DNA from 3 places in the Variovorax rhizosphaerae genome. Region 2 is predicted to be linked to each of the others. Evidence: predicted binding sites of a transcription regulator. Region 2 holds the regulator's gene; each other region holds the start of a gene.
What was found. Region 2 encodes LexA, which represses DNA repair genes until DNA is damaged. Its sites were predicted from a motif close to ACTGTATNNNNATACAGT; they were not measured.
Positions count from the first base shown of each region.

Region 1: a site for LexA is predicted at 3,649-3,666, ahead of WKW82_RS34265 (ATP-dependent helicase). Genes of this name have one in related genera too.
Region 3: a site for LexA is predicted at 3,398-3,415, ahead of imuA (translesion DNA synthesis-associated protein ImuA). Genes of this name have one in related genera too.

Region 1 is NZ_JBBKZT010000026.1:69,870-77,400, reverse strand. Features, by position in the region: gene WKW82_RS34285 (TPM domain-containing protein) at 1-17, shown strand, start outside; gene WKW82_RS34280 (nucleotidyltransferase family protein) at 14-586, shown strand; gene WKW82_RS34275 (dihydrofolate reductase family protein) at 1,608-2,267, opposite strand; gene corA (magnesium/cobalt transporter CorA) at 2,409-3,398, opposite strand; gene WKW82_RS34265 (ATP-dependent helicase) at 3,675-5,765, shown strand; gene hpf (ribosome hibernation-promoting factor, HPF/YfiA family) at 6,083-6,412, shown strand; gene WKW82_RS34255 (PTS sugar transporter subunit IIA) at 6,531-6,998, shown strand; gene hprK (HPr(Ser) kinase/phosphatase) at 7,142-7,531, shown strand, end outside.
Region 2 is NZ_JBBKZT010000007.1:29,904-37,434, reverse strand. Features, by position in the region: gene kdsB (3-deoxy-manno-octulosonate cytidylyltransferase) at 1-375, shown strand, start outside; gene adk (adenylate kinase) at 507-1,163, shown strand; gene WKW82_RS15770 (asparaginase) at 1,210-2,202, opposite strand; gene lexA (transcriptional repressor LexA) at 2,277-2,963, shown strand; gene WKW82_RS15760 (hypothetical protein) at 3,077-3,391, shown strand; gene WKW82_RS15755 (D-2-hydroxyacid dehydrogenase family protein) at 3,447-4,454, shown strand; gene WKW82_RS15750 (MFS transporter) at 4,451-5,608, shown strand; gene WKW82_RS15745 (tetratricopeptide repeat protein) at 5,658-7,531, opposite strand, start outside.
Region 3 is NZ_JBBKZT010000005.1:427,385-434,915, forward strand. Features, by position in the region: gene WKW82_RS13465 (aspartate aminotransferase family protein) at 1-1,139, shown strand, start outside; gene WKW82_RS13470 (AraC family transcriptional regulator) at 1,205-2,188, opposite strand; gene WKW82_RS13475 (outer envelope protein) at 2,402-3,214, opposite strand; gene imuA (translesion DNA synthesis-associated protein ImuA) at 3,429-4,256, shown strand; gene WKW82_RS13485 (DNA polymerase Y subunit UmuC family protein) at 4,225-5,562, shown strand; gene WKW82_RS13490 (error-prone DNA polymerase) at 5,555-7,531, shown strand, end outside.

The DNA.
Region 1 (7,531 bases), on a different contig from region 2:
CGCCCGTGATCCTGTGAACGTGCCGGCGCAGCAAGCGGCACGCTTCATCGAGGACGTGCTGCACAACGATCACAACCGCGTCATCCTGGAGCGGATGCCAGCGCTCGCGTTGCTCGATGCGTGGCTGGTGGCAGGCTGCCTGTTCCAGACCGTGTGGAACCTTCGCGCCGGCCGCGCGCCGACGGATGGCATCCGCGACTACGACCTGTTCTATTTCGATGGCAGCGATCTGTCGGAGGAGGCGGAGCAAGCCGTGGGTGAACGTGTGCAACGCCTGTTCGAAGATCGCGGCATCGTGGTCGAGGCGAAGAACCAGGCGCGCGTCCACACCTGGTACGCCGACTGGTTCGGGCATGACTATCCGGCGCTGGGTTGTGCCCGCGACGGCATCGACCGCTTCCTGGTTGCCGGCACCTGCGTGGCGCTGCAACCGGGCCCACGCGGACCGACGCTGTATGCGCCGCACGGACTCGACGCGATCTACGCCGGCGTGCTGGCGCCCAATGCGCTGTGCGACCACCGCACGCTGTACCTGCGCAAGGCAGCGGACTACGCGGCGCGTTGGCCGGGCTTGCGGCTGGCTTGAACCCTGCCCTCGCGAATGCGCGAGAAGTCGACGTCTCCGGGCGCATTCGCGGCACAGCGACATCGACTTGAAGCTGGAAATACGGGAATCGGACTTGACCGTACGCAGAGGGCGCGAAGAAACGCGAAGGACGCAAGAGCCAAGAGCCAAGAGCCAAGAGCCAAGAGCCAAGAGCCAAGAGCCAAGAGCAAAGAGCAAAGAGCAAAGAGCAAAGAGCAAAGAGCAAAGAGCAAAGAGCAAAGAGCAAAGCAGCAAAGCAGCAAAGCAGCAAATCCTTGTATTCCTTTCGCGTCCTCCGCGAAACCTTCTCGTCCTTCGCGTACGGTCAATTCCGCACTCCACCGTCCTTTGAGCACCTGCAGACTCCCACCATGGAAGGCACGGGGCCTGCTCACTGGTTGTTCCCCGGTCCTCTCGTGAGTGTCGTAGCGGCCGCCACGCGCTCCCTTGAACTGGAAGCGTTGGCGCTTGCCGACTTCGCGCCGCCCCTGCCAGAGCGCTGCGCCAACTGCGCGGTGCATTTCGACACGGGTCGCTTGAACTTGCTGTGCTTGGCACTCTGGGGCGGCTGGCAGGTCTGCGCGAAGGCTGGGGCGGTCAAGGCGAACAGCGTACACATGAGCGAGATCGCCAAGGCGATGGCGACGGGAATCCAGCGTCGCTTGAAGACAGGTCTGATCGTTGAATACATGGCCATCGAGGGAATCGTGAAATCGAGGGGCGCCGGGTCGCCGCCTTCCGCGTGCGGAGGTCCGGGTGCGAATGCACCGATGCGTTCTTTGCGTGCGGGGTTGAATCGAACTGCGCGCTGCTGGCACCGGCCGAAAACGCGATCCGGCGCAGCGGAACGGGAAGTGTCCTTTCGTCCGACCCTCCCGACAATGACCAGACCGCGCTTTCGGAAGCGCCCGTCAAAACTTTGGGAAAGCTCGCACACAAGGGGGTGCGGAGGCGTGCAGGCGGCATCGCATGGCGGTCGCGCGCCGGCCGCAGGCGCGGCGCGCGGACGCGCCATGCGGGCTCAAGCGCCGTTGGTGTTGCGCGTCAAGACCCAATGCGTTGCAAGCTCCGAGGCGGCACGTTCAGTGCAGCCATAGCCCAGCGCGCGCAGATCGAGGCCGTGAAAGAGGTGTTCCCCTTGGCCGAGCAGCACCGACGCCACTGCCAGGTGCATCTCGTCGATGAGACCCTCTTGCAGGTACGCGCGGATCACGCTCACCCCGCCACCGACCCGGACGTCGTTGCTTCCGGCCGCCCCCCGGGCACGCGCCAGCGCCTCATGAATGCCCCCCGTGACGAAGTGGAAAGTCGTGCCGCCTTCCATCTCCAGCGGAGGACGCGCATGGTGCGTCAGCACGAACACCGGCACGTGGTACGGCGGCTTGGCGCCCCACCAGCCCTTCCATTCGAGATCGGGCCAAGGTCCCCGGATGGGCCCGAACATGTTCCTGCCAAGGATCCAGGCGCCGAGATTGGCAAAGCCCCTCGCGGCAAAGTCATCATCGACGCCCGTGCTTCCGTCATCGCGTCCGAAGAGCTGGCGCTGGAACGTGCGCGTGGGAAACACCCAGGCGTGCAGTTCGCCGCCGTTGCGGCCCAGCGGGTTGTCCAGGGACTGGTCCGTCCCCGCGCCGTAGCCATCCAGCGAAACGGAAAAACTGGCGACCCTGAGTTTCGACATGTATTGTTTCCTGAGACGCGCCACATAGCGCAAGACGCATCTTGCCCCTTCGTGAAACACCGCGGAACCGGCTTCGCCGGGCCGCTGGTGTTGCCCCCGGGCAGGGGGTGAGAGCCGCAAAGCGGCGACCTGGGGGCGAGCCTAGCTCAACCAGCCCTTGCGCCCGAAATACCACATCGGCACCAGCGCACTCGCCGCCATCATGATCACCACGTACGGATACGACAGCTGCCCCAGGAACTGCAGTTCCGGAAACTGCATGTTCATGCCGTAGATGCTGGCCACCAGCGTCGGCGGCAGCAGCGCCACGCTGGCGACCGAGAAGATCTTGATGATCTTGTTCTGGTTGATGTTGATGAAACCGACGGTTGCATCCATCAGGAAGTTGATCTTGTCAAAGAGGAAGGCCGTGTGGTTGTCCAGCGACTCGATGTCGCGCAGGATCTGCCGCGCCTCCTCGAACTGTTCTGCGCTCAGCATCTTGCTGCGCATCATGAAGCTCACCGCGCGGCGCGTGTCCATCACGTTGCGGCGGATGCGGCTGTTCAGGTCTTCGTGGCGCGCGATCTCGCCGAGCACCTCGCTGGCCAATGCATCGGTCATGTTGCCGCGCAGCACCTTCTCGCTGACCTTCTTCAGGTCGTCGTAAATGTTCTCCAGCGTATCGGCGGAGTATTCGGCGTCGGCGTCGAACAGCTTCAGCAAGACTTCCTTCGCGTCCTCGATCAGTCCCGGCGCGCGCCGCGCGCGCATGCGCACCAGGCGGAACACCGGCACATCCTCGTCATGGATCGAGAACAGCACGCCACGGCTGCGCAACTCGGCGTTGTGCTGGTTCAGGATGAAGGCGACACGCACCGAGCGCGGGTCCTCGCTGTCATCGATCAGGAAGTCGCTGCGAATGTGCAGCTCGCCATTGTCTTCCTCGTAGAAACGGGCCGATTCCTCGATGTCCTCGTCCATCGCGTCCTCGGGAATCGACAGCCCGTAGTACTGCTTTACCCAACGCTTTTCCTCGACCGATGGCGACTCCAGGTCGACCCAGATCGGCTGGAACCGGGACAGCTCTTCCAGCGACTCGATTTCTTCCTGGACGAGTCGCCCGTTGGCGAGCGTGAAGATATTCAGCATGCCGTGGATTATCAGTTGCGCGTCTTGGGTCCAAGTGGCTTTGCCATCTCGACTCAATCCCCCGCGGGGGCGGGCTGGGCGCAGCCCGGCCTGGGGGCTCTTGGGTCTCACGCCACAACATGCGGCGCGGGAGCCTCGCCAGGTCCGATGCAGGAGGCGTGGCAAGTCCTGCTTGCAGGACGGGGCCAGCGCCCAGCGCGAATGCTCGGCGACAGACGAGATCCTGGCCGCGCCCCCGCCTCTTTTGTTGGCTGGATGGATGTACAGTCTCATTCCATGTCGCCGACCGCCGAAGCCCCATCCCTGGCCGCCGAAACGCCTGCACAACGCTTGGCTTCGGTGCTGGCCGTGCTCAATGGCGAGCAACGCGCCGCCGTCACGCATGCCGGCCCCGAGCCGCTGCTGGTCATCGCGGGGGCCGGATCGGGCAAGACCAGCACGCTGGCCCATCGCGTCGCTCACCTGATTGCCAAGGGTGCGGACCCGCAACGCATCCTGCTGCTGACCTTCTCGCGCCGCGCCGCCCAGGAGATGGAGAAACGTGCCGGACAGGTGGTGGCACGCGTGCTGGGCCTGCGCTCCGAGGCCCCGCCGGCCTTGCCCTGGGCCGGCACCTTCCACGGCATCGGCGCGCGCCTGCTGCGCGAACATGCGGCACAGATCGGGCTGGACGAGAACTTCACCATCCACGACCGCGGCGATGCCGAAGACCTCATGGGCCTGGTGCGGCACGAGATCGGCCTGTCCGCCAGCACGCGACGCTTCCCGCGCAAGGGCACCTGCCTCGCCATCTATTCGCGCTGCGTCAACACGCGCGAGCCGCTGGAAGACGTGCTCAAGCACACCTTCCCCTGGTGCGCAGAATGGGCGGCGGAATTCAAGCGCCTGTTCGGCTGCTACGTCGAGGCCAAGCAGCAGCAGAACCTGCTCGACTACGACGACCTGTTGCTGTGCTGGGCCGAGATGATGAGCGAGCCGTCGCTGGCCGAACTCGTCGGCTCGCGCTTCGACCATGTGCTGGTCGACGAATACCAGGACACCAACCGCCTGCAGGCCGCGATCCTGATCGCGCTCAAACCCGATGGCCGCGGCCTCACCGTGGTGGGCGACGACGCGCAGTCCATCTATTCCTTCCGCGGCGCGACGGTGCGCAACATCCTCGACTTCCCGGGCCAGTTCTCGCAGCCGGCGCGCATTGTCACGCTGGAGCGCAACTACCGCTCGACCCAGCCGATCCTCGACGTGTCGAACGCCGTCATCGCGCATGCCGCCGAGCGCCATGCCAAGACCCTTTGGACCGACAAGCCATCCGCCGGGCAGCCGCAGCTGGTGCTGGTGCCTGACGAGGCGCAGCAGGCCAGTTGGGTGTGCGATCGCATCCTCGCGCACCGGGAGGGCGGCCTGGCGCTGAAGTCGCAAGCCGTGCTGTTCCGCACCTCCAGCCACAGCGCCGCGTTGGAACTCGAACTGGCGCGCCGCAACATCCCTTTCGTGAAGTACGGCGGGCTCAAATTCCTGGAAGCAGCCCACGTCAAGGACCTGCTGGCCGTGCTGCGCTTCGTGCAGAACCCGCGCGGCCGAATGGCGGGCTTTCGGGTGACTCAGCTCATTCCGGGCATTGGCCCCGCCACCTCGTCCCGCCTGCTCGACGCCATGGGCGAGGCGGCAGAACCCGCGGCAGTCGTGCGAGATTTTCAGCCGCCTCCGAGCGCTCGCGCGGAATGGCAGCGTTTTGCCGACATTTACGCGGCGTTGCGAGCCCCCGTATTGCCCTGGCCCGCGGATATGGAACTGGCGCTGCGCTGGTACCTGCCTCACCTCGAGCGCTTGCACGACGATGCCGGCGTGCGCCGTGGCGATCTCGAACAATTGGCCCGCTTGGCGTCAGGCTATGCATCGCGTGAAAGTTTCCTTACGGAACTTACGCTCGACCCGCCCGCGGCCACCAGCGACCGTCCCGGCCCGCCCCTGCTCGACGAAGACTATCTGATTCTTTCGACCATCCATTCGGCAAAAGGCCAGGAATGGCGATCGGTGCATGTGCTCAATGTGGTGGATGGCTGCATGCCGGCCGACGTGGCTCAAGGCGCGGCCGAACTGGAGGAGGAACGCCGGTTGCTCTACGTCGCAATGACCCGTGCGCGCGACCATTTGCACCTGGTCGTGCCACACCGGTTCTACGTGACCCAGCAGGCCGCAAGGGCTGACCGCCATGTGTACGCCGGACGTACGCGTTTCATCGATACGGCCGACGCCGCGCGCTTCGATCACGTCACCTGGCCGCCGCCGCCCGAGCGTCCGGTCTTCGTGCCGCCGACAGCCGCTGCCATCGACCTTCGAAACCGCCTTCGCAACGCCTGGCGCTAGCGCCGCTGCGTGGTGGTGGCGCGAAGTGAATAAAAACGCACTACCTCGTTTTGAAACTGTTGGTAACTACCTGCAGCGCGTGCAATCCATCACTGAAATCGGGACATTCCGGGGATTGCAATTCGATGACGCGGGGGGCATAGTGAACCGGACCCCTCGCGGGTTTCTTCAACCACCGCTCTATTCCCATCCCTTCCACACCTCTTTTTCCGCTTCTTTCCCGTCCCTTCCCATCCCCATCCCATGTTGTTCCCGTGGCCCCGTTCTCAGCCGAGGCGAGGTCCTTTTCACCAACGGTCTATCCCAGGAGGTCATTCATGAATCTGACGATCAGCGGTCATCACCTCGACGTCACTCCAGCATTGCGCAGCTATGTCACTAGCAAGCTTGATCGGATCACCCGCCACTTCGACCAGGTGGTCGATGTCAAGGTGCTGCTAACGGTTGAAAAGCAGAAGGAAAAGGAGCGCAGGCAACGGGCCGAGTGCAACATTCATGTGAAGGGCAATGACATGTTCGCCGAGTCGAGCCACGCTGATCTCTATGCTGCCGTCGATGAACTGGTCGACAAGCTGGACCGACAGGTCGTCCGCCACAAGGATCGACTGCAGGACCACCATCACGCGGCGCCCAAGCGCATCATGTAATACTTACTGTTTCGAGCCACTGAACGTGGCTCAGGGCAAACACTCTTGCGGGCCGCCTTCGGGTGGCCCTTTGCTTTTTGCAGGGTCGGTGCATAATCGCCGTCGCCCTGCCCCAAACATGAATCGCCTCGCGTCCATCCTGCCGCCCGCTCAAGTCCTTGTGAGCGTCGACGCTACCAGCAAGAAACGTGCCTTTGAAGAGGCCGGCTTGCTGTTCGAAAACCTCCATGGCCTCGGCCGCGCCCTGATCACCGACAGCCTGTTCGCGCGCGAACGGCTCGGCTCGACCGGGCTCGGACATGGCGTGGCGATACCGCACGGACGCATCAAGGGCCTCAAGGCGCCGATGGCGGCCGTGTTCCAGCTCGCCGATCCGATCGGCTTCGACGCACCGGACGAGCAACCCGTCGTGCTGCTGATCTTCCTTCTCGTGCCGGAAGCGGCCACGCAAAAGCACCTCGAGATCCTCTCCGAGATCGCCGAACTGCTGAGCGATTCCGGCCTGCGCGAGAAGATCAAGTCCAGCACCGATGCCAGCGCACTGCATGCGTTGATCGCCGGCTGGCAGTCCGCGCAAGTCGCCTGACTTTTCGCTCGCTGGGAGGGCTCCGCGACAAAGCGTGTCGCGCCTCCGCGCGCCACCCGATCCATGCCTGCGGCCCCGGGCGGCCAGTTTCACGGTATTCGCTGTATTCTTGGACCGACTGGCAAGAGCGACCCCAATTTCCAATGAAGCACACAGTCATCAGCGCGGACGCGATGTTCGAGGAATTTCGCGGTTCGCTACGCTGGGAGTGGCTGGCGGGACTGGGCGCATCGGAGCGGCAGTTCGAATCGGATGTGATCAGCCGGGCGCAATCGGCCGCCGACCTGGTCGGCTACCTCAACTACATCCACCCGTACCGCGTGCAGATTCTTGGTATGCGCGAGGTGGCTTACCTCACGCGCGGCACCAAGGAAGACTGCGCCCGGCGGATTGCGCGCATCGTCACGCTGGAGCCGCCCATGCTGGTGCTGGCCGACGGCCAGGCCGCACCGGACGAATTGCTGTCGATCTGCGAGCGCGCGCAACTGCCGCTGTTTGCCACGCGCGAGTCCTCGGCCTTCGTGATCGACCTG
Region 2 (7,531 bases):
ATCGATTCAACCGAGGACTTCCTGAATCCGAACGTCGTCAAGGCAGTGCTCGATGCACGCGGCCACGCGCTCTATTTCAGCCGCGCGCCGATACCGTGGTGGCGCGACGGCTTCGCGGCCAAGCCCCTTGACGAATTGCCATCGCCGGCACCGTTGCGGCACATCGGCATCTACGGTTATCGAGCCGGATTCGTGCGCCGGTTTCCGGCCCTGCCTCCGGCCCCCATCGAATCCATCGAAGCGCTCGAACAACTGCGTGCCATGTGGCATGGCCATCGCATTGCGGTGCATGTAAGCGACCATGCGCCCGGTCCTGGCGTCGACACGCCCGAGGACTTGGTGCGCGTACGAGCGCGAATCGCTGCAAACTCTTAGCGGACGCCGGTTTTCCCGCAGAAGTGTGGCAAATGCCCATGCTATCCTCGACGCAGTCATGACACCTGACCTTGTCCAAGCGGCATGCGCGGGGTGTCAATCGATATCCCAAGAACCCGTTCGAGGACACCATGAGACTGATTTTGTTGGGCGCCCCCGGCGCAGGAAAAGGCACGCAGGCGACTTTCATTTGCAAGAAGTACGGCATACCACAAATCTCGACGGGCGACATGCTGCGCGCCGCGGTCAAGGCGGGCACGCCGCTCGGGCTTCAGGCCAAATCGGTCATGGAATCCGGTGGATTGGTCGGCGACGACCTGATCATCAATCTCGTCAAGGAACGCATCGCGCAGCCGGATTGCGCCAATGGCTTCCTGTTCGATGGCTTCCCACGCACCATTCCCCAGGCAGAAGCGATGAAAACCGCTGGTGTCAAGCTCGACTACGTGCTTGAAATCGAGGTGCCTTTCTCCGACATCATCGAACGCATGAGCGGCCGCCGCTCGCACTCGGCATCGGGCCGCACTTACCACGTCAAGTTCAATCCGCCAAAGGTCGAAGGCGTCGACGACGTGACTGGCGAGCCGCTCATCCAGCGCCCCGATGACAATGAAGAAACCGTGCGCCATCGCCTTGAGGTCTACAGCCAGCAAACCCGTCCGCTGGTGAGCTATTACGCCAACTGGGCCGCGACCGAGCCCGCAGCCGCGCCCAAGTACCGCGCCATCGCGGGCGTCGGCAGCGTCGACGACATCACCCAGCGTGCCTTCGCGGCATTGAGCAGCTGAACGTGACGAGGGGCCCGCACATTGGCCCCTCTCTCATTGCGCGGTGTCAGCGCGGCGCCTGACGAGACAGCAACTCGAGCATCAGCGCAATGCGCGCCTTGACCGGGCTCAGCCCGCCAGCATCGCGCAGGGCGTCGCCGGGCTTTGGCAGGATGCGGCCACTGGCACAGCGGGTGGCTCGCAGCACCGCGACGCCGGCCGCCTGCGCCCTCATCGCAGCCGCTTCGAGCGCATGGTGCAGCGTGCCGTTGCCGGTCGTAGCCAGCACCACACCCCCTACCGCGCCAGCGCCTTCAAGCGCACGTTGCGCGACCAACGCATCAATGATTGCGCCGCTGGCGCCCGCATGGCTCAGGATGACCTCCACGCGGGGCGCATCGATCGCAGTTGAAACGGAGTCGATGGCTGCCGCCGACCATTGCGTGTTCATCGCAGGCCAGTTCCGCACGGAACGCACCATGCCCTCCTCGACGTAACCGATCGGCCCTGCGTCACCGGAGGCGAAGGCATCGAGCCTATAGGTGTGCACCTTCTGTACATCGAGGGCCCCGTGAATCACGCCTGCGCAAACCGCCACGACACCGGCTGCACCCTCCGTCGCAGCAACCACCACCGCATCACGCACGTTTTGCGGTCCATCAGGCGACAGTGACGTCGCCGGGCGCATCGCACAGGTCAGCACCACAGGCTTGTGCAAGCGCAGCACCGAATGCAGGAAGAAGGCGGTCTCCTCCAGCGTGTCAGTGCCGTGCGTGATCACGACGCCAGTCACATCGGGTTGCGCCAGCCAATGCGTACAGCGCGCGGCAAGGCGCTGCCAGATCGCTAAGTCCATGTCCTTGCTGTCGACCTGCGCCACCTGCTCCGCGTGCAGCGTGACGCCTGCCACCTCGATGCCGCCGAGCAGTTCTGCAACGCCAACTTCTGCGGCCGTATACCCGATGTTGTCGCCAGGCTGCGCCGCACGACCGGCAATGGTGCCTCCCGTGCCGAGCACCACCACACGCCTCGACTCCTTCGCTGCTGCACTCGCCACCATGCTTGCCAACTTTCAGAAACTGGTTAAAAATACAGCTACTGGATATTCAGCCAGTGCCGCAAGGAGTCAAGCGCATGCTCAACCTGTCGAACTTCGCCGTCAAGCTTACCGCCCGGCAACAGCAGATCCTGGACTTGATCCAGAGCGCTATTGCACGCACTGGAGCGCCGCCGACACGTGCTGAGATCGCGGCTGAGCTGGGCTTCAAGTCCGCCAACGCAGCCGAGGAGCATCTGCAGGCACTGGCGCGCAAAGGCGTCATCGAACTGGTCAGCGGCACCTCGCGCGGCATCCGCCTGAAGGGCGAGGTGCTCCGCGCCATCAACGAAACCCGCTCCAGCCAGTACTCGCTGGGCCTGCCCGGCATGGCGCAACTCGCGCTGCCGCTGGTCGGCCGTGTTGCAGCGGGCTCCCCCATCCTTGCGCAGGAACACATCGACCAGACCTACTACGTCGAGAACACGCTGTTCCAGCGCCAGCCCGACTACCTGCTCAAGGTCCGCGGCATGTCGATGCGCGACGCCGGCATCATGGATGGCGACCTCCTCGCCGTGCAATCCACCAAGGAAGCACGCAACGGTCAGATCGTCGTCGCCCGGATCGGCGACGAAGTCACCGTCAAGCGGTTGCGGCGGAACAAGCAGGTCATCGAACTGCACGCCGAAAACCCCGACTACCCCACCATCATCGTGCAGCCCGGCGAGCCCTTCGAGATCGAAGGCCTGGCCGTCGGCCTGATCCGCAACACGATGCTGATGTAGCCCCATTTCGCATGCAACAAGTGGCGGGCGTATGGCGAAGAGGCCATCACCCTGTTGCAGTCGACCTTAAGAAATCCTGCCTGTGTTCAACCTCTGACCAATCTGGAGTTCACATGGGAATCGCTTTTCTGACCTTGGCCGAAATCTTCACGCCCCTGCAATCGCTGGCCACCCGGTGGATGCCCGCGCGCCGCGCGGACGGACTGCGCTACGTGGCGGTCCGCCCCGGATGCACGGTCCGCGCCTCCGCCAACAAGCCGGCGGCTGCCACGAGGCCCTTGCGCGTAGTGCGCGTGCTGGACGCACAGCACACGCCCAACGGCGCGGGCCGCGTCGTCATCTCGGGCCGCATGGCCGACGTCTGCGCCGAACTCGATCGACTCGCCGCCCTGGAAGCTGCGGATGACGCCAGGCGACTGATGCATTGAAGGCGTACGGCACGCGGCGCACGCGCTCGGAGGGTGCAAGGCACAATAACGTGCCATGAATATCGTGATCCTCGACGACTACCAGGATGCGGTGCGCAAATTGCGCTGCGCCAGCAAGCTCGACGCCTATGCCGCCAAGGTCTATACCAACACTGTCAAGGGGATCGGGCAGTTGTCGGTGCGACTGAGAGACGCCGATGTGATCGTGCTGATTCGCGAGCGAACGCAGGTCTCGCGGCAGTTGGTCGAGAAACTGCCCAAGCTCAAGCTCATTTCGCAAACCGGCCGGGTGGGAAGCCACATCGACGTGAACGCATGCAGCGAGCTGGGCATCGCGGTGGCTGAGGGCAGTGGTTCACCGTTGGCACCAGCGGAGCTGACCTGGGCATTGATCATGTCCGCGATGCGTCGGCTTCCACAGTACATCAGCAACCTCAAGCACGGCGCATGGCAGCAGTCCGGCCTCAAGTCGGCCTCGATGCCGCCAAACTTCGGCCTGGGGTCCGTACTCAAGGGCAAGACGCTCGGCATCTGGGGTTACGGCCGCATCGGGCAACTGGTTGCACGCTACGGGCAGGCCTTCGGCATGCAGGTCGTCATCTGGGGCCGCGAGGCGAGTTGCGCCAGGGCGCGGTCCGACGGACTGCAGATCGCGCCGAGCCGCGAGGCGCTGTTCGAAATGTCGGATGTGCTGTCGGTTCACTTGCGGCTGATGGAAGAGACACGCGGCATCGTGACACTCGCGAATTTGTCGCGGATGCAACCGACCGCGTTGTTCGTGAACACTTCACGCGCCGAACTCGTCGAACCCGATGCGCTGCTTGCCGCACTCAATCGCGGGCGGCCGGGCTTGGCCGCGATCGACGTGTTCGAAAGCGAGCCGCCACTGCAAGGGCACGCACTCCTGCGGCTGGAGAACTGCATCTGCACGCCACACATCGGCTACGTGGAGCAAGAGAGCTACGAGCTCTACTTCGGGCAGGCTTTCGACAACGTCGCCAGTTTCATCAAGGGCAGTCCGACCAACATCGTCAATCCTGGCGCTCTACAGGTCCGGCGTTGACTCGCCCTCCCCTCCCGGCCGCGCTTTGGGCGTTGCTGGCGGGCAATTTCGTCATCGGCACCGGCGTCATGCTGGTCGCGGGCACGTTGAATGAGATCAGTGCCTCGTTTGGCGTGAGCGTTGCTGCGGCAGGTCAGTTGATGACCGCAGGGGCGCTGGTCGTGTGCTTTGGCGCCCCGCTGCTGGCAGCGCTGGTGGCGGGGTGGGACCGGCGCGCGCTGCTGGCGCTGACGATGGTCTGGTACGCAGTCTGCAATGTGGCGGCATCCCTGATGCCGAGCTACCTCGGCCTGCTGCTCACACGCATGCTGACGATGCTGGCCCCCGCCATATTTACCGCGCAGGCAGCGGCGTCTGTGAGCCTGCTGGTTCCGGCCGACCAGCGGGGCCGGGGTGTGACCTTCGTATTCCTGGGCTGGTCGATGGCGTCAGTGCTGGGTTTGCCACTGGGAGCATGGCTCGGCGGCCACTACGGCTGGCGCACTGCATTCGTGGCCATTGCCGTGGCCGCACTTCTCAGTGCCGCCTCGATCTGGTGGACCATGCCAGGCGGCATCCGCCCTGCAGCACTCACGCGGGCGGCTTGGGTGCGGGTCTTCCGCAGTCCTGCCTTGATGGGCGTGCTGATGGTCACCGCACTGCAGAGCACCGGCCAGTTCGTGCTCTTTGCCTACTTTGCGCCGCTGCTCAAGCTGCAGCTCGGGGCTGACGCGACGGCGCAAAGCTTCATGTGGGCCTGGTTTGGCGCCTGCGGGCTGGTCGGAAACCTGCTGGTCAGCCGGTACATCGACCGCATTGGCGCCGGCCGTGCGTCCCTGGTGACCACGATGCTCATGGCGACGAGCCTGCTGCTATGGCCGCTGGGCATCAATTTCCTGATCTTCGCGTTGGTGCTGTTGCCCTGGGGTCTCGGCTGCTTCGCGGCCAACTCGGCCCAGCAGGCACGCCTGGTCGGACTGGCGCCAGCGATGGCGCCTGGGTCCGTGGCGCTGAACAGCTCCGGCATGTTCATCGGGCAAGCCATCGGCGCCGCCACCGGGGGGTGGCTGCTGGCGCACGATGCTGCAAGCTGGATGCATTGGGTCGGCTTTGGCACCATGCTCGCTGCGATGGCGCTCAGCATCATGGTCGAGCGCCTGCCCAGGCCCCAATGAGTCGCGCGTAGCCGCGCAACCACGCAGTGCTGCAGCGCTACGCGCCGACTCAACGCTTGATGATGCGCCTCGGGGCGATCTCCGCTTCCGTCTCCGGATCGAACAACTCGAAGTCGATGATGTGCGGATCGATCGCGGCGGTCGCCGTGGGCGCGGGAGCCTCGATGGGCGCGGCGATGGTTTCGAACGCAGTCTTGTCGAACTGCGCAAGATCCAGGTTGACGGGCGGCTGCGCCGACGGCTCCAGCGCACTGATGTCGGTCTGGGCATGCAAACCCGCATCGATCGCGCCGTAGAGCGAAGGGAACGGCTCGATGGGTGCGTTGGGCATCGACGGCGACTTTGTCGGTGCCAGTGCGGGCGCGGGGATCGATGCAGCAGGCATCACCATCACGGCGGCCGGCTCTGTCATCAGCGTGGCGCGCGCCGTTGGCTGCGTCTCATGGCTCAGGGTGTCGACGAACGGGATCGGCGTAATGGGGGCCGGTGCCGTGTCGGGGTCGACGACTTCCTTGGCAATCGCGTAAAGCAAGAGCAGTTCCTGGTATGCGGCGAGATCGAAGGCCTCGTCCTCATGCACGCCCGGCTTGCGAAAAACCAGTTCCTCGATGAGCGCGAGTGTTCCGGCTGTCGGCCACTGCGATTCAATGCGGGCGAGCGCACTGCGGTAGTGCTCCAGGCCCCGACCGCCAAGGGAAAATTCATCGAACTCGGGGACCTCGGCGTTGAACGCGCGCTCGAAGTCTGTCGCCAGTTTCGCGTACTCGTCGCGGCGCCCCAGCGAGTGATAGATCTTGAACAGGTCGAGATAAGCCAATGCGCTGGTATCCGGGCTGGCCGCGATGTGTTCCACCAGCACAGCGATGGCCTGGTCGTGCTGGCCCAGCGACAGGAAGAAGTCCGATTGCTGCTGCACATCGAACAGTTCCTCGGTATTGACCGGGCGCGTTGCGGCAATCTCGATCGGTGCCACCACCGGCACTCCGGTGGGACCATATGTCGTGTCGGCGTTGGTCGCCGCCAGCAAGGCGGCATGACGCGGATCGAGTTCCCGGCCGCGCAAAGGAGCAGGCTGCGTGGGTTCGCGCTCGTCGTCCTCCTCGGCGAACTTGCTGTCGGCTGGCAGCGCAGGCCGGCCGCTACTTGCCGGACGCGGCTCGAAACCTTCGCCCCACCATGCCGGCGCCGTGTTGCGACGCGTCATGCGCCACAGCAACCCGATCGCGAGCAATGCCAAGGCCAGCAGCACACCCAGTGCGTAGACCAGCGGATTGCGATAGCGGCTGTCGCGCGCATCTGCCAGTTCGCTGCGCATTTCGAGCAAGGCGCGCTGGTTCTGCGCGGTTAGTTCCCGCAGTGCGGCCAGCGTCGCTTCAAGGGATTGAATGCGCTGGGATTCACGCTGTGCGTCTTCCGGTGGCGCCGCGAGCGCGCGCCATTGGGCTGCCGCCTCGGCGCGTTTGGCCAGATCCTCGGTGGCAGGCGCTTTCAACTCGGAGGACGTCTTCAGGCCACCATCACGGGTCAGCGCGGGGTCCAGTGCCTCGAGTTTCAGTCGAGGTCCCGCAGGAGGGGACTCAGGGGCCGCGGCGGGAACCGGCGGCGGCACCACAGGCGCTGCAGGTGCCGCGGCGACGGGCGGCGGTGCGGGCTTCGGCGCAGGCGCGGGGCGGACCACCGGCGCCTGCGCCGCGATCACGCGACGGGGCGGTGCGGGGGGCGCCGAAGGCGCAGCACCGGCATCGGCAGTGCGAGGAGTCGGCCTTGCCGCGGGACGGCGCACCGGCGGTGGAGATCCCGCGCTGGATCCGAATTCGCCGCCACCCGCGCCGCGTCCCCCGCGCCCACCGCGATCTGCAGTGCCCGGATCCATCGAAGAACCGGTGGATGGCAATGGCGCCGCCCCGAATCGCGAGGCGGAGG
Region 3 (7,531 bases), on a different contig from region 2:
GCCATCCGCGCGTCACTGCGGCGGTGACCGAGGCGATGGCGCGCGGGGTCCAGTACGCCGCGTGTCATCCGCTGGAAGTGGGCTGGGCGGAGCGCATCACCCGGCACATTCCCGGTGCCGCGAAGGTGCGATTCACCGGCAGCGGCACGGAGTCCACGATGCTGGCCATGCGGCTGGCGCGCGCACGAACGGGCCGCGAATGCATCGTGCGGGTGGCGACGCATTACCACGGTTGGCATGACTTCGCGACTTCGGGCTACAACGCGCAGTTCGACGGTTCGCCGGCGCCCGGCGTGCTGGGCGAAGTGGCAGCGAAGACCTTGCTCGTGCCGCCCAACGACATTGCGGCGCTGGAGCAGGTGTTCGCGCAGCACGGCGCGGATATCGCGGGCGTCATCGTCGAGCCGCTGGGTTCGCATTTCGGGCTGGTGCCCATTGCCGACGCATACCTGCAGCGATGCGCCGAGCTGGCGCGTGCGAATGGCGCGCTGTTCATCCTCGACGAAGTGGTGTCGGGCTTTCGCATTGCGCCCGGAGGCATCCAGAGCCTGCTGGGCCTGCGACCCGACCTGACCTGCCTGGGCAAGGCCGCCACGGGCGGCATGCCCGGCGGCGCGGTCGCCGGCAGCGAGGACGTGATGGGCATGCTGCAGTCGTCGTCGCCGCGCAAGGTTTTGCACCAGGGCACCTTCACCGGCAATCCGGTCACGGCGGCAGCGGCGATCGCGGCCATTGACGAGATCGTCGAGAAGGACGTCTGCACGCACATCAACGCGCTGGGCGACTACGCACGGGAGAGCCTGAACGACATGTTCGACCGCAAGGGCGTGCGCTGGCTTGCCTACGGGCGCTATTCGGGCCTGCATCTCATGCCGGGCCTGCCGCCGCGAGGTTCCGATCCTTTCGCGATCACGCGCGGAGAAGTTGCCAAGCCCACCGCGGAACTGGCCGCCGCGCTGCGCATGGGCCTGATCCTCGAAGGCGTGGACATCGGCGGGCGCGGGACGGTGTTCCTGGCCTGGCCGCATCAGCGCGAGCATGTGGATCAACTGGTCGCGGCAATGGATCGCGTGCTGGACCGCCTGGGCATGGACGGGCTGCTGGACAAGCACGACCTGGCGCAGGCGACGCCGGCCTGAGCTTCGTCTCCGGCACTCGCCGATCCATGCAGTGAAGGTGCGCGCACGCGCAGCACCTCAAGCCGCTACGCCGCCCTCAACGTCTGCAGAGGCGACTCGCCATAGCGCTTGCGATAGGCCGTGCTGAAGCGCCCCACGTGATTGAAGCCCCAGCGCAGCGCGATGTCCGTGACCTGCGCCCCCGGTGGGGCGCCCAGCAGGTCTTGCCGCGCCCGCTCCAGCCTGGCGGTGCGCACATAGGCCATCGGCGACTGCTGCAGGTGCTTCTGGAAGGCCAGGCAGAGGCTGCGAACGCTGGCGCCGCTGGCGTTGGCGACCATCTCCAGCGTGAGCGTTTCATACAGGCGTGCGTGGATGAAATGCTGTGCCGCGCGCACCTGGCGCGGCGCGGCGGCGCGTTGCGACTGCGACAGGCGCGCCGAATAGTTGCTGCGCTGGCGCAGCAGCAGATGATGGATCAGCGCTTCTTCCTGTACCGGCAGCAGTTGAGGTGCAAGCGCCTGCGAAGGCATGTGCAAGTTGCAGAAGTGGCTGGCGAGCTGGTGCTGCCAACTGCGGCCTGCATCGTTGTCGAGTTGCAGTTCCGGGTCGAACTCGATCGGACTGGCCACTTCGTCGTCGAGAAGGTTGCGGCAGGTGGTCTCCACCCGTTCCCGCGGGATCTTCACGAGCAATTGGCGGCAGCCTTCGTGCCAATCGAGCTCCAGGCCGAGGCTGGGCGAGATCACCGCGCCGGTGCTGGGCGTTGCGGCCACCGGCTTGCCGTCCACGCGAATCTCCGCGGAGCCCGCCAGCGGCACCTGGAACAGCACAAAGCCATCGAGCTGCCCCGGCTCGATGCGCACTGCCGCGCCGTATTGAAGAACGAAGAAAGAAAGCGAGCCGACATGCGCACCGAACAGTGCCGCATCGACCCGGCCCTTGCCCCAGATCAGGTCATGTTCCTTGAAGGCGCCGGCGGTCTGCTGCTTGACCACGTCGGGATCGTCGGAAACGAACATCGGGGACTGGCAAATCGGCTGCATTTCCGAACTGAACCACGCTTCCATGAAGTGCCCTTCGCACTGTGCCGCCGCAGCGGAATTGAACCGATTTTTCGCGTCGAATTATAGGAAGCGGGTCACGCCGCTTTCATAGGGTCTGTATTGACCCACCCCCGAAGCGCCTGCGGCGCCTCCCCCTCGAGGGGGCGCACCCAGTGGCCCGGCAAAGCCGGTTCCACGGGTGCTCCCGAACAGCACGGACGGCATACGTGTTGGCGCTTAGAAGTGGTATTCGGCGCGGATCTGCGGCGTCTTGGCGAGCGAGCCCGGGACGCTGCTCGGGTTGCCGAACTTGTTGCGCCAGTACTGGTATTCCAGGCCCACGCGGAACTTGTTCTTGCCCCAGTTCAGCGGCACGCCCGCGTCGTACCAGAGGATGCCGTCGAAGTTGGTTTCCGGCCGCGTCGGGTTGCCGAACTCGTCCGGGCCCTTGGCCGCGATCCAGTTCAGGTAGCCCTCGAAGGACAGGTTGGTGTCGCCCAGCGGGATCGCCCAGGTCACGCTCAGGGCCGGGTGCGTCTTGTAGTAGTAGCGGCGGTCGATGCTGTTCGGCTCGTTGCTTTCCCACAGGGCCAGCACGCCGATGTTGAGGAAGCCGGGCACGTCCATCATGACCGTCGGGCCGAGCACGACCATCTGCTTGCGCGAGGCGTAGCCGGGGTCGTTCTTGTGGTTCCAGTCGAAGCCGCTGGTGATGCCCAGGCCGCGCACCGGGCCGAAGGCGAAGCTGCTGCCGGTGATCTTGGCGAGGTCGAGCGTGTTGCGGTAGACGATGTAGGTCTCGGTCGCATCGCTGTCCTTGCTGTCGGACTTCAGCACGTCGATGTTGAGGTAGTTGGTGCCGTACTTGAAACCGTCGGCATGCGTGAAGTTGACGATGTTCTTGGCGATGTCCTGCTTGTTGTAGGGCTCGCGGAACTGGGTGCCATAGCGGTAGCCGACGGAGGTGTCGCTCCAGTCGAAGAAGTCGGCGTGGGCGAAGGAACTGGCGAAGGCGAGGGCGGCGAGCGCGGAGGCTGCTTTGAATTTCATCGGGGAACTGTTGTTGGAGATATTGAGAAAGCGCTGTAGGACGCGACACATCTGGTTGCAACATCTGTGCCAAAACTGACCGGTGGGTCAGTAGTGATTGTAAGACTTGTAAGGGTATACCCTTGTGTCGACCTCCCGGGCTCGACGGAACTGTCAAAAAAGAAAAACCCGGCGGCTCGAAATACTGTATAAAAATACAGCTATCGATTCCATCATGGGCCTCCTTTCCCTCGACCCTTTCTTGACTTCCGGGCGTCACAACGTCTGGCGCGGCGACGAACTCGGCGGCGCTGACGCTCAGATTGTCGCCACCGGCCACGCCGCCCTGGATGCGCAGTTACCCGGCGGTGGCTGGCCCGTCGGCGCGATGACGGAGGTGCTCCAGTCCGCGCCCGAGGCCCACGTCTGGCAGTTGCTGCTGCCCGCGCTGGCGCAGGCGGTGCAGGCGCGCGGCGGGCCGGTCGTGTTGATCGGTGCGCCGCAGGAGCCCTTCGGGCCGGCGCTTGCGGCCGGGGGCTTGCCGGTGGAGGCCTTGATGTGGATCCAGGGGGAGGCCGCGGGCGCCCGCCTGTGGGCCTGCGAGCAGGCGCTGCGTTGCGCCGACATCGCGGCTGTGCTGGCCTGGCTGCCGCAGGCGCGGGTGGGTGAGTTGCGGCGGCTGCAACTGGCGGCTGCGCAGCATGAAGGGCTGCTGTTCGTGTTCCGGCCGGAGTCCGTGGCTCAGAACGCTTCGCCTGCGCGGCTGCGCCTGCAGGTGGTGCCGGAATCGGAAGGCCGGATGCAGGTCCAGCTCCTCAAGCGCCGCGGTCCGCCACTCGCGGCGCCCCTCACGCTGCCAGCGCGCAATGGGCGCATGACGGCACTGTTGGCCGCCAGCCAGATGCGCCGCAAGGCGCGGCTGCAGCAACTGGGCGGAGTGGCGGTGGAGGCGGGGGCGACGGTGGTGAGCATCGCTCTCGGGAGGCAGCGAGGACTCGAAGTGCCGGGCGTTTTGGGGAAGGGGGTGCACCGTGCACTGGATCGCCCTGCGCTGGTCGCCTGAGCCAGGTCTTCCTCGGGATGCGCTCGGCTGGTGGGCGCTGCAATTCACGCCGCGCGTCACCTGGCTGGACGAAGGCTTGCTGCTCGAAGTCTCTGCCTGCGAACGCCTGTGGGGTGGCCGACTTTCGTTGATGCGCCAGATTGCCGCGTCGAATCCGTCAGAAGCGCGCTTGCAGCGGGTTCACGGCGCTACCAGCCTCATCGCGCTGGCCCGCCTTCGCATGTTCGCCCGCGGCCAGAAGCCGCCCGCCGATGTGCCGGCCGCCTTGCCGCTCGACACCCTCAGCGCGGCGCAACCGCACCTCGACGTGCTGGCCCGTCTTGGCTGCCAGACCTGGGGCGATGTCGCGGCGTTGCCGCGTGGCGGGCTGGCGCGGCGTTTCGATGCAAGCGCAGTGAAGGGTTCGGCCCGGGATCGCATGACCCTGCGCGAAGCCCTGGACATCGCCTGGGGCCTGCGCCCCGACCAGCACACCTGGCTCACGCTGCCCGACGTGTTCGAGCAGAAGCTGGAACTGCCCGCGCTCGCCGAAACCGCGCCCGAGCTCATGTGGTCGGCCAACCGCCTGCTGTCCGCCCTGCAGATCTGGCTGCGCGGCCGCCAGCGCGGCGCGGTCGCGCTGGAACTGGAATGGACGCTCGACCTCAAGCGCTTCAACGGCGTCGACCTGCCACCGCACCAGCACATCACCGTGCGCACGGCACAGCCCACGCAGGACATGGCGCACCTGCGTCGCCTGATGAGCGAGAAACTCGCGCTCACCCAGCTCGCCGCCCCTGCGAGCTGGCTGCGCCTGCGCACGCTGGAGACTGCGCCATGGGCCGGCACCAGCACCAGCTTCCTGCCCGAGGACTCACGCAAGGGCGACAAGCTGCATGAACTGGTCGAACGCCTCAGCGCACGGCTCGGCGCGCAGCAGGTGCTCGTGCCGGTGACGCAGGCCGACCATCGGCCCGAGGCCATGCAGGCTTGGCAGCCGGCGCTTGGCCGCCCCCCCGCCGCCAAGCCCGCCTTGCAACCCGATGGCCTCTATCCCCCCTGGCTGCTGCGTCAACCCCTGCCGCTGGAAATTCGCGGCGGCCATCCCTACTACCGCGGCAAGCTGCGTCGCCTGAGCGGTCCACAGCGGCTGGAGGCCGGCTGGTGGGGCGGCAAGGAGGAAGAGGGCGGCCATCCGGCGGTGCGCGACTACTACATCGCCGAAAGCCCCGAGGCGGGATTGGTGTGGGTCTACCGCGAGCGCCTGTCCGCCCCGCTTGCCCTGGGCCAGGCGCCGCGCTGGTACCTGCAAGGCCTCTATGCCTGAACTCAGCGACAAGCAGTTGCAGGCGCGCAAGCCGCAGCCCTTGCATCTGCCCGCCCCGCGCCCCATCGTGCCGGGCCTGCCCGATTACGCCGAACTGCATTCGCTCAGCAACTTCAGCTTCCAGCGCGGCGCATCGAGCCCGGAGGAACTGGTCGAGCGCGCCTATCAACTCGGCTATCGCGCGCTGGCCCTCACCGACGAATGCTCGGTGGCCGGCGTGGTGCGCGCGCATGTCGGCCTGCGCGATCACCTCGAGGCGCTCACCGAGTACGAGCGCACGCATCCCGACGAGCCGAAGCTGCCGCGCAACCCCGGCTTTCGGGTACTGCTCGGCAGCGAGTTTGACTTCGGCCGCTTCAGGCTGGTCGTGATCGCGCATGACCTCGAAGGCTGGGGCAACCTCTGCGAGTTCATCACCGCCGCGCGCAACACCTCGGCGCCCAAGGGCGAATACCGCGTGGATTGGGCCACCAGCGACGTGGCCTCGCTGCAGCACTGCGAAGTGCTGTTCGTGCCGCGCCGTGTGCCCGGCGAGGCGCTGGACCTGGAAGCCGTCGGCGCCGACGTAGCCAGCGCCTTCGCATTGTTCGGCGCCCACCTGTGGATCGCCGTCGCGCTGCAGAACGAGATCGACGACGACCTCTGGCTCGCCTCGCTGCAGCAACTCGGCGCGCAGGCCGGCGTGCCCCTCGTGGCCGCCGGCGACGTGCACATGCACAAGCGCTCGCGCAAGCCGCTGCAGGACGTGGTCACCGCCATCCGCGAAGGCAAGCCGGTGGGCGAATGCGGCTTCGCACTGCAGCCCAATGCCGAGCGCCACCTGCGTTCGCGCATGCGCCTGGCCGACCTCTACCCGCCGCAACTGCTGGCCAACACGCTGGTCGTGATGGAGCGCTGCCGCTTCGACCTCGAACGCATCCGCGATCACTACAAGTACCCGCTCGAACTCGTCGGCGGCGGCGAGACGCCCACGCAGACGCTGGTGCGCAAGACCTGGGAGGGCGCGCGCATCCGCTATCCGAACGGCGTGGAAGACAAGATCCGCCGCCAGATCCAGCGCGAACTCGACCTCATCATCGAGCTGAAGTACGAGATGTTCTTCCTCACCGTCGAGGACATCGTCCGCTTCGCTCGCGAGCGGCACATCCTCTGCCAGGGCCGCGGCTCCTCGGCCAATTCGGCCGTCTGCTATTGCCTGCAGATCACCGCCATCAACCCCGAGACCGGCAACCTGCTGTTCGAACGCTTCCTCAGCCGCGAGCGCCGCGAGCCGCCCGACATCGACGTCGACTTCGAGCACCAGCGGCGCGAGGAGGTCATCCAGTACATCTACGAGAAGTACGGCCGCGACCGCGCCGCCATCGCCGCCGTCGTCATCTGCTGGCGCACCCGCAGCGCCCTGCGCGACGTGGGCAAGGCGCTGGCCATCGACGACCGTCTCATCGAGGCCTTTGCCAAGGACCACCACTGGTTCGACCACGATGTGCAGGACGCGCGCCTCGAGCAGGCGATGGAAGCGGCCGGCGTGCGCGAAAGCACCTTCAAGCTGCGCCAGTGGCTCGAACTCACGCAGCAGCTCAAGGGCTTCCCGCGCCACCTGAGCCAGCACGTCGGCGGCTTCGTGCTCACGCAGAGCAAGCTCACGCGGCTGGTGCCGGTCGAGAAGGCGTCGATGAAGGACCGCTCCGTCATCCAGTGGGAGAAGGACGACCTGGAAGCCATGGGCATGCTCAAGGTCGACGTGCTGGCACTCGGCATGCTGAGCGCCATCCGCCGCGCGCTCGACTTCGTCAACAAGTGGCGCGGCACGTCACTGGAGATGCACCAGATCCCGAACAACGACGAGAAGGTCTACGACATGATCTGCGAAGCCGACACCATCGGCGTGTTCCAGATCGAGAGCCGCGCGCAGATGTCGATGCTGCCGCGCCTGAAGCCGCGCTGCTACTACGACCTGGTGATCGAGGTC